DNA from 3 places in the Mesobacillus sp. genome. Region 1 is predicted to be linked to each of the others. Evidence: riboswitches for the same ligand, from Rfam matches in the RefSeq annotation. Region 1 holds a riboswitch; each other region holds the start of a gene.
What was found. Region 1 has a riboswitch for lysine ahead of AC3EBE_RS11730 (Na+/H+ antiporter NhaC family protein). Riboswitches for the same ligand answer to the same signal wherever they lie in the genome.
Positions count from the first base shown of each region.

Region 1 (4,802 bases):
CACAGTCCTTCGTGATCGAAAAATCGGCGCGGAAATTCAAGAAGCTGATCAGCATTTTGCTGGATGAACTGCAGAGAAGCAGGGAACTGCTCAATCTGCTGTCAGATGTCTTTATCCACGACCACTATATTTTTTCGCATTCTTTAAATGTGACGCTATATTCACTGGCAATTGGAATCGAAATGAAGCTGCCGCCTAAGGAGCTTGAGCTGCTCGGACTTGGTGCAATTTTGCATGATGTCGGCAAAATGAAGGTGCCTGAGGAAATATTAACTAAGCCAGGCCGCCTGACAGCTGAAGAATTCCAGATCATCAAGGCGCATGCTGAGGATGGCTTTCAACTGCTTCGCAATGTTCCAGGAGTTCCTTTGATTGTTGCCCATTGTGCCTACCAGCACCATGAACGCCTAAATGGCTCAGGCTATCCGAGGGGGCTTAAAGATGACAGCATCCACCTGTTCGGAAGAATCCTTGGAGTAGCGGATGTATTTGATGCTGTTACCTCAAACCGTGTCTACAGGCCGGCTATGCTGCCCCATGAAGGACTGGAAATCCTCTATTCCGGCTCGGGGAGCTTATTCGATCCGAAGGTCGTCGATGCTTTCCGCAGGGCAGTAGCAATCTACCCAATCGGATTGACAGTCGTGCTAAGCGACGGACGCAAAGGAGCAGTCGCTGCCCAGAATCCAGGCTTGAGCGAACGCCCGCTCATACGGGTACTCGAAGAAAACGGCCAGCGGGTCAACCCATATGAAATCGACCTTAAGGTCAATTTATCAATTATGATCGTCAGCTGTGACACCATCATGAAATATGAGTACGCCAACAATTATTAGTTTTTAAGGCTAGTTCCCCCCTTTAAAGCATACATATAGCTTTAGAGGGGGGATTTGTTTTGGCAAAGTTCGGCCGCAGGCTGCCTCGAAAAGGGCCATTGCCTTTCAGATACGTGTTCCTGCTGACCTTTGTCTTTTTTTCTTTTTCAACAGCAGCAGGGCTCTGGATTATAGATAAAGGTCTTGAACCAACACTAATGAGATATGCAGAATCCCAGACAAGGAAGATTGCGACACTGGTAATCAATAAAGCCATTAATAAGAAAATCGCAAGCGGCATGGATATTGATAAAGTCATTGAGTTTGTCCCGGTTGATGGCGGTACAACCACTGTAGTGAAGTTCAACACCGAAATCATCAACCGCGTGAAGGCTGAGACGACGAACATTGTGCAAATGAATCTTAAGGAAGCAGAAAGAGGGAATCTCACCTCACTTGAAATGCTGTCAGATGTGGAGCTTGTTACAGATGAGGATGAAAGGCAGGAAGGAATCATCTACTATGTCCCATTAGGGCAGGCTACCAATAATGCGCTTCTCGGTAATATGGGGCCGAGGGTTCCGGTAAAATTCAATGCGATTGGCGATGTCACAGCGGATATCGTTTGGGAAACAGAGGAGCATGGCATCAACAACACCCTGATCAATGTTTCGGTTAGAGTAAAGGTAAATGTGCAAATTATTATTCCATTCGCAACAGATATAGCCACAGTCCAAGAGGATATCCCGATCGGAAGCTTCTATTATCCTGGAAAAGTGCCCCAATTTTACAATGGCGGCGGGGATTCTTCACCAGCTATCCAATTGCCGGGTGAGTAAAAAGGAGTTGCCAAGTTTACTATATTGTTATATTATAAACCTAATTGAATAAATAACCTTATCATTCCGGTGGGGTAGAGGTGCAGAATTCAAGAGTATGCTGTGTGAGGATGACAACGTTGATCACAGCTGAAAGGGAATTTTGCCGAAGCAGTTTAAATGTGTCGCATTTATATTGCTGGGGGTACTTTGAACAAGAGTACCACTGTCATTATGGAGGAATCTCCATAATGGGGAGCTACAGATCGTGATGGAGAAACTAGTTGCTTATCAAGGGCAGCGATAGACATTCTCTATCGTTGCCCTTTTATATTTATCTGGACTTGTTGCTCTTTTCATGGAACAGTTTCCCCCTGACAAAAAACTAGGAGGAGAAAAAATGGAGAACACAATATATTCATTACTTCCGCCCTTGCTGGCGATTCTAATGGTAGTAATCACACGAAAGGTGCTTCTGTCTTTGGGGACGGGCATCGCCGCAGCGGCTTTATTGCTTTCTGAGTTCAATATTGGCAAGACCTTTTCAATCATAGGCGATGCGGTAAAAGGAATATTCATTGCCGATGGCGAGCTGAACACATACAGTCTATATATCATCCTGTTCTTATTGCTTTTGGGAATCATTACAGCGTTCATCTCAATTTCCGGCGGCAGCCGCGCATTTGGCGAATGGGCAATGAAGCGTGTTAAAACAAGAGCTGGCGCCCAGCTAGTAGGTGCATTTTTAGGTATTATCATTTTTATTGATGATTACTTCAATGCCCTGGCTGTAGGACAAATCTCGCGCCCGATTACGGACCGTCAAAAGGTGTCTCGCGCAAAGCTTGCTTATATTATTGATTCAACATCCGCTCCAATGTGTGTTGTATCTCCGATTTCAAGCTGGGGGGCTTACATTATCGCCCTGATCGGCACGATCCTTGCTGCGCATGGAGTAACAGAATATAGTGCCTTCTCGGCATTCATGCAAATCGCTCCAATGAATTTTTACGCACTTGCTGCACTTGCTATGGTGTTCATCGTAGCGCTTCGCAATATCGATATCGGACCAATGAAGGTCCACGAAACACGTGCCTGGAATGAAGGCATCGTTGTGGATCAGAGCAAGCCTGTCCCAGGGGAGCTAAAAGATGATCTTCCGACAAGCTCAAAAGGCACAGTAGGAGACCTAGTCTGGCCAATCGCCGCGCTTGTTGCCGGAACTGTCGGTATGATGATGTGGACAGGCTTGAGTGCGGTTGAAGGCAAAGCGACTATTTTTAAAATCCTTGAAAATACCGATGTAACGAAATCACTTGTAACAGGCGGCCTGCTGGGACTCGCTGCCGCATTGCTTCTGTTTGTAAGACAGGCAGTTGTCCTTAAAGGTGTAAATGCAAATGTATTCGGAAAAGGCATTCTTGAGGGAATCAAATCTATGCTTCCGGCCATTTATATTCTTGTGTTCGCATGGGTAATTGTTGATTTGATTGGCAGACTTGAAACAGGAACATATCTTGCAGGACTTGTTGAAAAATCAAACATGAATATTTCCTTCCTGCCATTCCTTCTATTTATCGTAGCGGGAATCATGGCGTTCTCAACAGGAACTTCATGGGGTTCATTCGGTATCCTGCTTCCAATCGCAGGAGATATCGCTGCTGCAGCAGATATCAGCATGCTTCTTCCGGCTCTTGCAGCCGTATTGGCCGGTGCGGTATTTGGTGACCACTGTTCGCCAATTTCCGATACAACGATCCTTTCCTCTACTGGTGCGGGATCGAACCATTTGGACCATGTCATGACCCAGCTGCCATATGCGCTCATTACTGCAGCTATCTCGGCCGTTGGCTTCATTGTAGTGGGTTTTACAGGCAGCACTCTTGCATCTCTTGCAGTAGTTGCAATCCTGTTAACTGGATTTGCGTTCATCTTTGGCACCAAGTCCCCAGAAGCGGAATCGTTAAAAGAAAATCTAGCAGAATAACAAAAGGCTGTCTGTTCACCAGACAGCCTTTTCCATTTAACGTCAAAACTCTCTTTATAAATACAGGGATTGGTATACTTGGGAAAATAAATATTAAAAAAAATTTATTATGAGGAAAATAATATTTTGACAAGCAATTAAAAACTAGCTATACTATTCCTAGACTAAATAATCAGAAAATATAAAACTTTCTAATTCATCAATATTTTACTTTGGGTTAGGAAGGAAGGGGGATTCATAATGGAAAATCGTCCACAGTGGGGAACACGGGCGGGATTTATTCTTGCAGCAGTTGGTTCAGCAGTCGGGTTGGGAAATATTTGGCGCTTTCCCGGCGTTGCGTATGAAAATGGCGGGGGTGCATTTTTCTTCCCATATCTATTCGCATTGCTGACAGCTGGTATTCCTATTTTGATTCTTGAATTTACAATTGGCCATAAGTATCGCGGATCTTCACCTCTAAGCTTCGCAAGAATCCGCAAAGGTTCTGAATGGCTTGGCTGGTGGCAGCTTGCAATTTCATTTGTTATCTCAACTTATTATGCAGTTATCATTGCATGGGCAATGTCATATGCTTATTTTTCAATCAGCAAGCAATGGGGAGACGACCCGCTTACATTCCTTGTCGGCGATTACCTGAAAGTGGTCGATGCAGGCCAGGTAGGCAGCATCGTACCAGGAGTATTCTTTCCATTGGTGATTGTCTGGGTCATAACACTTGGCATTTTGTTCAAGGGTGTCAAAAAAGGTATTGAAGTTGCGAACAAGATTTTCATTCCTGCACTTGTTATTTTATTCTTAATCATTGTTGTTCGCGCGTTGACTCTGGATGGAGCTATTGATGGTGTGAATGCCTTCTTCAAGCCAGACTGGAGCCAGATTCTCAACGGAAAAGTCTGGGTTGCGGCTTACGGACAGATTTTCTTCAGTTTATCAATCGCATTTGCGATCATGATCACATACTCAAGCTATCTGCCAAAGAAATCGGATATTACGAACAATGCTTTCATCACAGCTTTTGCTAACTCTTCATTTGAGCTGCTTGCCGGTATCGGTGTATTCGCGGCATTGGGCTTCATGGCAATGCAGCAAGGCGTCCCTGTTAACGAGGTAGTAAGCAAAGGTGTAATCCTGGCATTCGCGGTCTTCCCGCAAATCATCAATGAATTGCCTGCATTCAGT
Region 1 is NZ_JBYNSB010000030.1:103,834-108,635, forward strand. It holds gene AC3EBE_RS11720 (HD-GYP domain-containing protein) at 1-836, shown strand, start outside; gene yunB (sporulation protein YunB) at 896-1,654, shown strand; lysine riboswitch at 1,722-1,903, shown strand; gene AC3EBE_RS11730 (Na+/H+ antiporter NhaC family protein) at 2,034-3,620, shown strand; gene AC3EBE_RS11735 (sodium-dependent transporter) at 3,861-4,802, shown strand, end outside.

Region 2 (4,802 bases), on a different contig from region 1:
GAAAATGGGTATGGTATTAACATGAAAAAAATCCAATAAAATTTCTAATGTGCCTGCAATACTTTGGACCTGGGCAGACTGCCATCAGTGGAAAATGATTCTTGCATAGGCTTTGTTAATGCTGCATGATGAAGTATAAACCCTGTTGATTGTAGTGGAAGGCGCGTAGACTCCTCCGAAAATGCTACCGCATTTCCATCGTGCGTGGGTAAACTCGCAGAAGCCTATTCAATGTCCTGCGGGCGCAGCTGGACAGGTGAGACCTAGGTAGAAATGAACCGAAAGAAGGTTCATTTTACCCCGCAGGAGCAAAGCGACGAGGAGGCTCAGCGCCAGCCCCGCGGAAAGCGAAGCGCCTGGAACGGAAATCAACCGCCCTGTTAAACAGAGCCTTTATAAAAACCAAAATGCCAATGCAATCACGGAACAAAACTAAAATTTAACAGTAATGAAATACAGAATCCCTGGTTGTTTTTTTAGCAAATTGTTTATAATAGAATCATAGAAAGAGGGGAAAATATGAGTGAATTAACAACTTCAGAGCAGCAAGCTGGAAGCGAGGCCCTTACCGTTTCCCAATTTGGCTATGAGCTTGTGAGGGAGATCCTGATTCCCGAGCTGCTCGGCAAAGATACCGCAGAAATTCTTTATTGGGCAGGAAAACGCCTTGCCCGGAAATACCCGTTGGCCGACCTGGACGAAACCATCCGTTTTTTCCATGATGCAGGCTGGGGCAGACTGATAATCAAGGAAGAAACACGAAAAGAAATGGTGCTGGAACTTGGCAGCGAGCTGATTTCCTCTCGTTTAAAAAATAATCCCAACACCACATTCCAGCTTGAGGCAGGCTTTCTCGCACAGCAAATCGAGCTGCAAAAGAAAGCAACAGCAGAAGCCTTCGAACACCCCAATAAGCGTTCATTCCGCATTCAATTCACCATCAAATGGGACAAAAACGACTTTATTAATGAATGAGTAACGGTCACTGAAGGATTTTGAATTCAGTGTGCAAGTAGAGGAATTATATTGCTAACACTAGCGGCGAGGCCAGGGAAATTTATTTCTCTGGTTTTTTTGGTTTAGAAGTATGGTTTAAATTACGTTTTTCTTGAGCCCATTGGACAAGAGCCTCAAAATCTTCAGGCATTTTGTAAATCCGGCCCTTAGTGCAACCGTCTATTGGAAGCTTCATAGCTGACAGCATATTTCCCATAGCTCGCGAATTTTCTAACAGGATGAATTTACTCATTTCCGAATTTGTTAGAGTTTGGCTGATAAGAAGAAAATAATCAATCACACTTGTATAATGAGCAGTTTTAGAGTGAATTGAGCAATGAGAGCAAACCCATTTACGTTTCAACCGCTCCATTCCAAAAGCAGAGCAAGAAGGACATCGAACTCCCTTTTGAAGGTCAGCTAATGATAGTGAATATTTAGAGAGCAGCGAAGGGTAGTGTGGCTTGTGTTTTTTGACGAGGGTTTTGGAGAGTTTTTTAATTTCCTTTTCTGTAAAGAAGTCGCTTAAAGTAGAGCTATCCATTTTCTTGATTCTATCGACAAGGATATCCCCTTTTATAACATACTTATAAAGTTTAAGATCATTGGTTTTAATTATCGTTGCGGAATTGCTGATGGCAACCAGGGTATAGATGGGAGGGACTTTGAAATTGTTTTCTATAAGCCATCTCTTAAGATGCCATTTTTGATTTTTGACTTGAATCACTGGATTATCAAATGCCTTTTCTTTCTCTTGCTTTGTTTGGATCATTTGCTCGGAATCTTTTTCAAAGAAGATGGTACCCGAGAAGTTTTTTGTCTCAATGAGAAGAATATACCGATGGGTTATTATGAGGGTGTCAATCTGGAAATGCCATGTGCCATCCTGCAGCCTTATATCTCTAATAATCCAATAATCTTTTTCGGGCAAGAAGCTTAAACGGTAATCCGTTTGCAGTTCCCCTTTATACCCTGCCCACCAGCCTTTGTAATCCTCCTCAATTTCCCCCCTTCTCGGACAATTTTCCTTAAGTCTGCTTAATAATGCCTCATACATTCTCAATCTAATTGGATAAATTCTATCTTTTACAATCATGCGAATCCCTCCTCCGGTATTTTTCATAAGAATTCTTTAAAAATATTTAGATTCCTGCCCCCATATAATCACAATCTTGAACTTTCTTTGACAAAACAATTATTTAGATCAGGTAAACTTGGATTTCTCAATAGTAGAAAGGTGTTTTAAGGAGGTATGAAAATTTATTCACCAGTAGGAAAGGATTTTTGACTAGTAGGAGAAGTTTTTTGACTAGTAGGAACAGGTTTTTCACCAGTAAAAGAGATTTATTCACCAGTAAGCGATTTCCGACCGATTTCCAACCAATTTTCTACCCGATTTTCACCCCAAATCCCAACAAAAAAAGCCCCCCAAACCCGGAAGGCTTTCCAATCCACAACTTATTTCGTCTTCACTGACTCTGAATACAATTCAAACGCTTCGTGCAGGGCTTCTACTGCATGAACCATCTGCTCCTCTTCAAGTACGGTTGATACCTTGATTTCGGATGTGCTGACCATTTTCACCTGGATGCCGTTGCCTTCAAGCACTTCGAACATCTTGGCTGCTACACCCGGGTTGGATACCATTCCGGATCCTACGATCGACACCTTCGCAAGGCCTGTTTCAGATTCAATTTCCTTGTAGTTCAGCACTTCTTTATTACTGTCCAATACATCCAAAGTTTCAGCCAGATCATTGCTCTTGATGGAAAAAGAAATGTTGGCAGTGTTAGCTTCTGTGCGGCTTTGGACGATAATGTCGACGTTGATATGATGCTGGGCCAATGTTGTAAAAATAGTGGAAAGTCCTTTCAATGATGTGCTCACTCCAAGGACTGATACTCTCGTGATTTGGTCTTCAAACGCGACTCCGCGCACTACTAAATTCTGTTCCATTCCAATCTCCTCCTCAATGATCGTGCCTCTTTCTCTCTCCATGCTGGATCTTACCTCGATCGGCAGTCCATAGTTCTTGGCGAATTCCACCGCACGCGGATGGAGCACGCCTGCTCCAAGGTTTGCAAGCTCAAGCATTTCATCATAAGAAACACTCAGCAGCTTCCTTGCACTTTTCACATATCTTGGGTCTGTTGTAAACACACCGGTGACGTCTGTATAAATATCACACTTATCAGCCTTTAAAGCGGCTGCCAATGCAACAGCCGTTGTATCAGAACCGCCGCGGCCCAATGTCGTGATCTGGCCGTCATCTGTCACTCCCTGGAAGCCAGCCACAATCACAACTCTGCCGTCCTTTAAATCGCCAGCAATCCTGTCTGTTTCGATATCAAGGATTCGAGCGTTGCTATGCACTGCTTCAGTTTTGATGCCCGCCTGCCAGCCGGTATAGGAAACAGCTTCGATTCCCATTTGCGCCAGCGCCATTGAATAAAGGGCAATCGTGATCTGCTCGCCAGTTGTCAAAAGCATATCCATTTCTCGTTTTGATGGAGCGGTGGAGATTTCATTCGCCATATCGACCAGATGGTCCGTTGTTTTACCCATTGCTGAAACGACGACAACCACATTATTTCCATTTTGCAATTCTTCTGCAGTCCTGCTGGCTGCATTCTTGATTTTTTCAACACTGCCAACCGATGTTCCGCCAAATTTCTGTACAATTAATCCCATAATTTCCTTTCCCCTGCCTTTTCTTTCTATTTTTTCTGCCTCTAAAAAAGAGCTTCATGGATTAGCCGCATATGTATTTTTTCCCTAAGGCTTGATTTGCATGACAATCTGTTTTCACAGATTCAAAGAAAATTGCCTTTTAAAAACAAAGCTCTGTTAAACTAGGCTGTAGATTTTCGTTCCAGGCGCTTCGCTTTCCTCGGGGCGTGCGCTGGGCCTCCTCGTCACTTTGCTCCTGCGGGGTCTCACCTGCCCGCTTCATCCCGAAGGAGTCTTCGCGCCATCCACTCCAATCAGCAGGGTTTAAAAACCAGCATTCAGCATTAACAGAGCCAAATACAAAAAAGCAATGAGAGTGGCTCCCATTGCTTTATAAACGTGTATATACGCTGCAACATGAGATAGCACTCCAAGACGGCAAATCTTGACAATCCAGCGTTTATTCAACGAAGGACCAGCGGGAAAAAATATAGGCTCTCCCCCACTTCGGCGAACGTCCCCTTTCAAAGCCCTTCCCGGAATCCTATTATTCTCCAGGCTTTTACTCTTGAAGCTCGCACCTCTATCTTCACTTTAATGCTCTAAAGTGATAGCAATATGAAATTTTCCTCATTATAGCACACAAAAAAATAGAATGCTACTATTAGTTTTGCAATTTTGTGTGCAATTCCTGTGCAACTACTGCCGGCAATCCAGCCGCCGCCAGCTCCTCGATGGTCGCTTCCTTCATTTTTTTCACAGAGCCAAAATGCTTCAGCAATGCTTTTTTCCGCTTCTCGCCAATGCCCGGAATCTCATCAAGCAATGATTGAAAAGCACTTTTCCCCCTAAGCTGGCGATGGAACGTAATCGCAAAGCGGTGGACTTCATCCTGTATCCTTTGCAGGAGATAAAACTCCTGGCTGTTCCTTGGCAGGCTGATGATCTGCAGTGGATTCCCATATAACAGCTGTGATGTCTTGTGCTTATCATCCTTTGCCAGCCCGGCGAGGGGGATATCAAGCCCAAGCTCATTTTCCAGCACATCGCGCGCCGATTCGATATGGCCTTTACCGCCATCGATTATGACCAGGTCCGGAAGAGGAAGCCCTTCCTTCAGGGCTCTTGAATAGCGC
Region 2 is NZ_JBYNSB010000033.1:94,298-99,099, reverse strand. It holds gene AC3EBE_RS13055 (YslB family protein) at 520-975, shown strand; gene AC3EBE_RS13050 (nuclease-related domain-containing protein) at 1,058-2,092, opposite strand; gene AC3EBE_RS13045 (aspartate kinase) at 2,455-3,687, opposite strand; lysine riboswitch at 4,082-4,260, opposite strand; gene uvrC (excinuclease ABC subunit UvrC) at 4,331-4,802, opposite strand, start outside.
Region 2: it holds a riboswitch for lysine, as region 1 does, so the genes downstream of both, AC3EBE_RS13045 (aspartate kinase) here and AC3EBE_RS11730 (Na+/H+ antiporter NhaC family protein) in region 1, are expected to answer to the same signal.

Region 3 (4,802 bases), on a different contig from region 1:
GCCATCACAGTGAGGGCAATAAGCTACACCTTTGTTTTTGAACTCGGCTTCGCCAGGGACGCCGACATTCCGCCAGCGGGCACCTGTTGAAATGATGACAGTTTTGCTCTTAAGTACTGCACCATTTTCAAGCTCGACCTCAACCAGGTCCTTCTTTTCCAGACGTTTTGCACGCTGAAGGTTCATGATATCAATTCCATAATCCTTTACATGCTCTTCAAGGCTTGCGACAAGCTTTGGACCTTCGGTATGCTTCACACTGATGAAGTTTTCAATACCAAGAGTATCCATAACTTGTCCGCCAAAGCGTTCAGCAACGATACCTGTACGGATTCCTTTACGTGCTGCATAGATGGCTGCACTTGCACCAGCAGGGCCGCCGCCGACAACAAGGACATCGTAAGGGTCACGGTCACTGAATTCAGATGCATCAGGGCCAGTACCCATCTTGGCAAGGATTTCTTCAAGGGACATGCGTCCGCTTCCGAAAGGCTCACCATTCAGGAACACCGTTGGCACTGCCATGATTTCCTTGCTTTCAACTTCCTCTTTGAAAGCCGCTCCATCAATCATTGTATGAGTAATGCCAGGGTTCTGAATGCTCATTAAGTTCAAAGCTTGTACAACATCAGGACAGTTGTGGCAGCTCAGGCTTACATAAGATTCAAAGCGATATTCGCCCTTGATATTCTTAATCTGATCAACCACTTTCTGGTCCACTTTAGGAGCCCTGCCGCTAACCTGCAGCAAAGCAAGGACTAAAGAAGTGAATTCGTGTCCGAGAGGAATCCCGGCAAAGGTTACGCCAGTGTCCTCGCCGATACGGTTTACACTAAAGCTTGGAGTTCTATCTAATTCTGCATGCTCAACTTTAATGCGAGTTGACATTGTCGCCAATTCGTCGACTAAAGCCAGCATGTCACGAGAAACATCATCGGATCCAGCGCTGACTTTAAGCAGCACATCGCCCTCCATCAGCTGGAGATATTGGGCTAATTGTGCTTTAATTTCTGCATCTAATAACATGGAGGTTACTCCTTAAATCTTTCCTACAAGATCAAGGCTTGGCTTAAGTGTTGCTTCGCCTTCTTTCCATTTTGCAGGGCAAACTTCGCCTGGGTTGTTGCGAACGTATTGTGCTGCTTTAAGCTTGCTGACAACCTGGCTAGCATCACGGCCGATTCCGCCTGCGTTGATTTCAACAGTCTGGATTACGCCGTCTGGATCGATGATGAAAGTTCCGCGGTCTGCAAGACCATCTTCTTCATTCAATACATCGAAGTTGCGAGAGATCTTCTGAGAAGGGTCGCCGATCATGATGTACTCGATTTTGCCGATTGCTTCAGAGTGGTCATGCCATGCTTTGTGAGTGAAGTGAGTATCTGTAGATACAGAGTATACTTCTGCTCCCATTTCTTTAAGTGTTGCATATTGGTTTTGCATGTCTTCAAGCTCAGTTGGACATACGAATGTGAAGTCTGCTGGGTAGAATACGACTACGCTCCACTTGCCTTTGAAGTTCTCTTCAGAAACAGTGATGAATTCTCCGTTGTGGAATGCGTTTGCTGTGAATGGTAATACTTGAGTACCGATTAATGCCATGATTAAGTTCCTCCTTAAATTTTGGTTTATTGTGAAATAGTTGGACTGAAGGAATTCAGTTAACTATTCAATAAACTAGAATAATTCTAATTCGATAACCATTATCATATAGAGCTCGTTCTCTTGTCAAGCGATAAGTACTCGCTTTATGGAACATCTTTTCCACTCATTTTTAGTTTAATGGAAATGAGAATTTTTTGCATACATAAAGAGTGTTAACAGTTTGCAGCTTTTTAATTCTATAGTAAAAAAAATCCCCAACATAGATTGTTTGAGTGTGATAGTTCAAAAAACACTGACTACACGTGCATATTTAGATTTTCCAAAAATAACTAGATTGACAGAATTAACAGGTTATTGTAGCCTATTTACTATAATTTAATATTTCACCTCACTTTTGCTTGTGAGGTAGAGGCGCGATATTTAACAGTCCTTAGCGGAGTTTGAGAAGCTTTGATGCTAGGGAGAAGGAAATGTCGCCGAAGTGGGTAATATTCTCAGTATTGCTTGCTGGGTCTGCAGTTAAGAGCTGCAGGACTGTCTCAATAGACTCCCCGGTTTATTGAGTTGTGCTATCTCATTATGGGAAAAGAGAGGAATTTAGGGCATCTATGAATAATGCGACCTGAGTTTATCTCAGGTCGCTTTTTGTTTGTAAAAAACGCTCTATAAAAACAAGGAGGAGAAAACGAACATGAGAACAAAGGCATCATTATTTTTAGTATTTTTGATTTCAGCAATGGTTTTACTTGCAGGATGCGGATCAGGCAACGATTCAAATTCAGGCTCATCCGATGATAATACATTTAAGGTAGGCCTTGAGGCTGGCTATGCACCATTTAACTGGACTCAGAAGGATGATTCAAACGGCGGTGTGAAAATAGCTGGCACTTCTGAATATGCTGGCGGCTATGATGTGGAAATCGCGAAGAAAATTGCTGATGGTTTAGGAAAAGAATTAGTAATCGTTAAAACGGAATGGGACGGACTGGTTCCAGCGTTGACTTCAGGCAAAATTGACGCAATTATCGCAGGGATGTCCCCAACTGCAGAGCGTAAAGAGACAATCGACTTTTCGGATAACTATTATAAATCAAATCTAGTAATGGTGGTTAAAAAAGGCGGGAAATATGAAGGAGCTGCTTCCATCCAGGATTTCAAGGGTGCAAAGATTACAGCTCAATTAAATACATTCCACTATTCAGTCATCGACCAAATTGAGGGTGTATCCAAAGAAACTGCAATGGATAACTTCCCGGCTATGAGGGTTGCACTTGAATCAGGAATCATTGATGGATATGTTTCGGAGCGTCCTGAGGCTGTAAGTGCTTCATCTGCAAACGAAAACTTAGCAATGGTTGAATTTGAAGATGGATTCAAAACATCTGAAGATGATACCGCCATCGCAGTTGGTCTTCAAAAAGGCAGCAAGCTGACAGATAAAATCAATGAAATTTTGAAAGGAATCTCTGAAGAAAAACGTACAGAAATAATGGACGCAGCTATCAAGAATCAGCCTGCAGCCAAATAACATTCTATAAAACCGGCTGTACTTATATACAGTCGGTTTTATGATGATAAAAGGAGAAGGAAAATGAGTTTAGAGTGGATCATTAAGATCGTTTCGGAAAACTGGCCAATGTTCCTTCGAGGAGCCGGGGTTACCCTGTATATTTCTCTGATCGGTACCATTTTGGGAGCGGTCATTGGTTTAATAGCAGGAGTTATCCGTACAATTCCAGTACCGGAAAAAGGATTCAAGAAATGGTTTCTTGCTATCATTAATTTTATTCTATCCGTTTATATTGAGTTCTTCCGCGGCACCCCGATGATTGTACAGGCAATGGTGATATATTATGGCTCTGCGTTAGCATTCGGTGTGGATATAGATGTGATGGCGGCGGCGCTTATTGTTGTATCGATCAATACAGGGGCCTACATGGCGGAAATTGTCCGCGGCGGCATTGTTTCTGTTGATAAAGGACAATTTGAAGCTGCCCAGGCAATTGGGATGAACCACTTCCAAACGATGATGAATGTTGTCCTTCCGCAAGTAGTCCGCAATATCCTGCCGGCAACTGGGAACCAGTTCGTTATCAATATTAAAGACACATCTGTTCTGAATGTTATATCAGTTTCAGAATTGTATTTCCTTACAAAATCAGTTGCAGGAAACAATTTTAGATATTTCGAATCCTTCTTTGTTGCATGCGTGATCTATTTTGTCATGACCTTCGCTGTAACAAGGATTCTGCTTTATTTTGAAAAAAGACTAGAAGGCCCGGACAACTACAAAATGGTCCTGGGCGAAGAAACACAACAGCCAGCGAGATAATTTTTACAAGAAGGAGGAGAGAGTATGGAAACAGTAATCGATATACAGCATCTGAACAAATCCTTTGGAACTCATGAAGTGTTAAAAGATATCAACTTCTCGGTCAATAAAGGGGAAGTCGTGACAATCATTGGCTCCTCAGGGTCTGGTAAATCAACTCTTCTTCGCTGCATCAACCTATTGGAAAAGCCAAGCGGCGGGCAGATTATTTATAACGGAGAGAACATCCTTGATGATAAGCATGATATCCCAACCTACCGCAGACATTTAGGGATGGTCTTCCAGCAATTCAACTTATTCAATAACCATAATGTCCTGAAGAATTGTACAGTAGGCCAGGTCAAAGTATTGGGCCGTTCAAAGGATGAAGCTGAAAAGGTAGCAATGAAATATCTAAAAGTTGTTGGGATGGATAAGTATATTAATGCCAAACCAAAGCAGCTATCCGGCGGGCAAAAGCAGCGTGTCGCCATAGCAAGAGCACTTTCCATGGAGCCAGACGTTCTCCTGTTTGATGAACCAACTTCTGCTCTTGATCCAGAAATGGTTGGCGAAGTCCTGAAGGTAATGAAGGAACTCGCTGAATCTGGCCTGACAATGCTGATCGTAACGCATGAGATGGAATTCGCAAGGGAAGTATCTGACCGTGTCGTATTTATGGACAAAGGGGTTATTGCAGAGGAAGGCAGCCCAGAGCAAATCTTCAATAATCCGCAACAGAACCGGACGAGAGAATTTCTTAAACGTACATTGAAGGCAGCTTATTGAAGTAATAAAATTATAAATATATGAAAAGGGTGCCCTTCAAGGTACCCTTTTTTACTTTATACAAAAGTATCCATATAAAAACTGCACCGATTAGGGG
Region 3 is NZ_JBYNSB010000017.1:16,509-21,310, reverse strand. It holds gene ahpF (alkyl hydroperoxide reductase subunit F) at 1-1,026, opposite strand, end outside; gene ahpC (alkyl hydroperoxide reductase subunit C) at 1,039-1,602, opposite strand; lysine riboswitch at 2,004-2,185, shown strand; gene AC3EBE_RS05775 (transporter substrate-binding domain-containing protein) at 2,297-3,133, shown strand; gene AC3EBE_RS05770 (amino acid ABC transporter permease) at 3,197-3,937, shown strand; gene AC3EBE_RS05765 (amino acid ABC transporter ATP-binding protein) at 3,962-4,705, shown strand.
Region 3: it holds a riboswitch for lysine, as region 1 does, so the genes downstream of both, AC3EBE_RS05775 (transporter substrate-binding domain-containing protein) here and AC3EBE_RS11730 (Na+/H+ antiporter NhaC family protein) in region 1, are expected to answer to the same signal.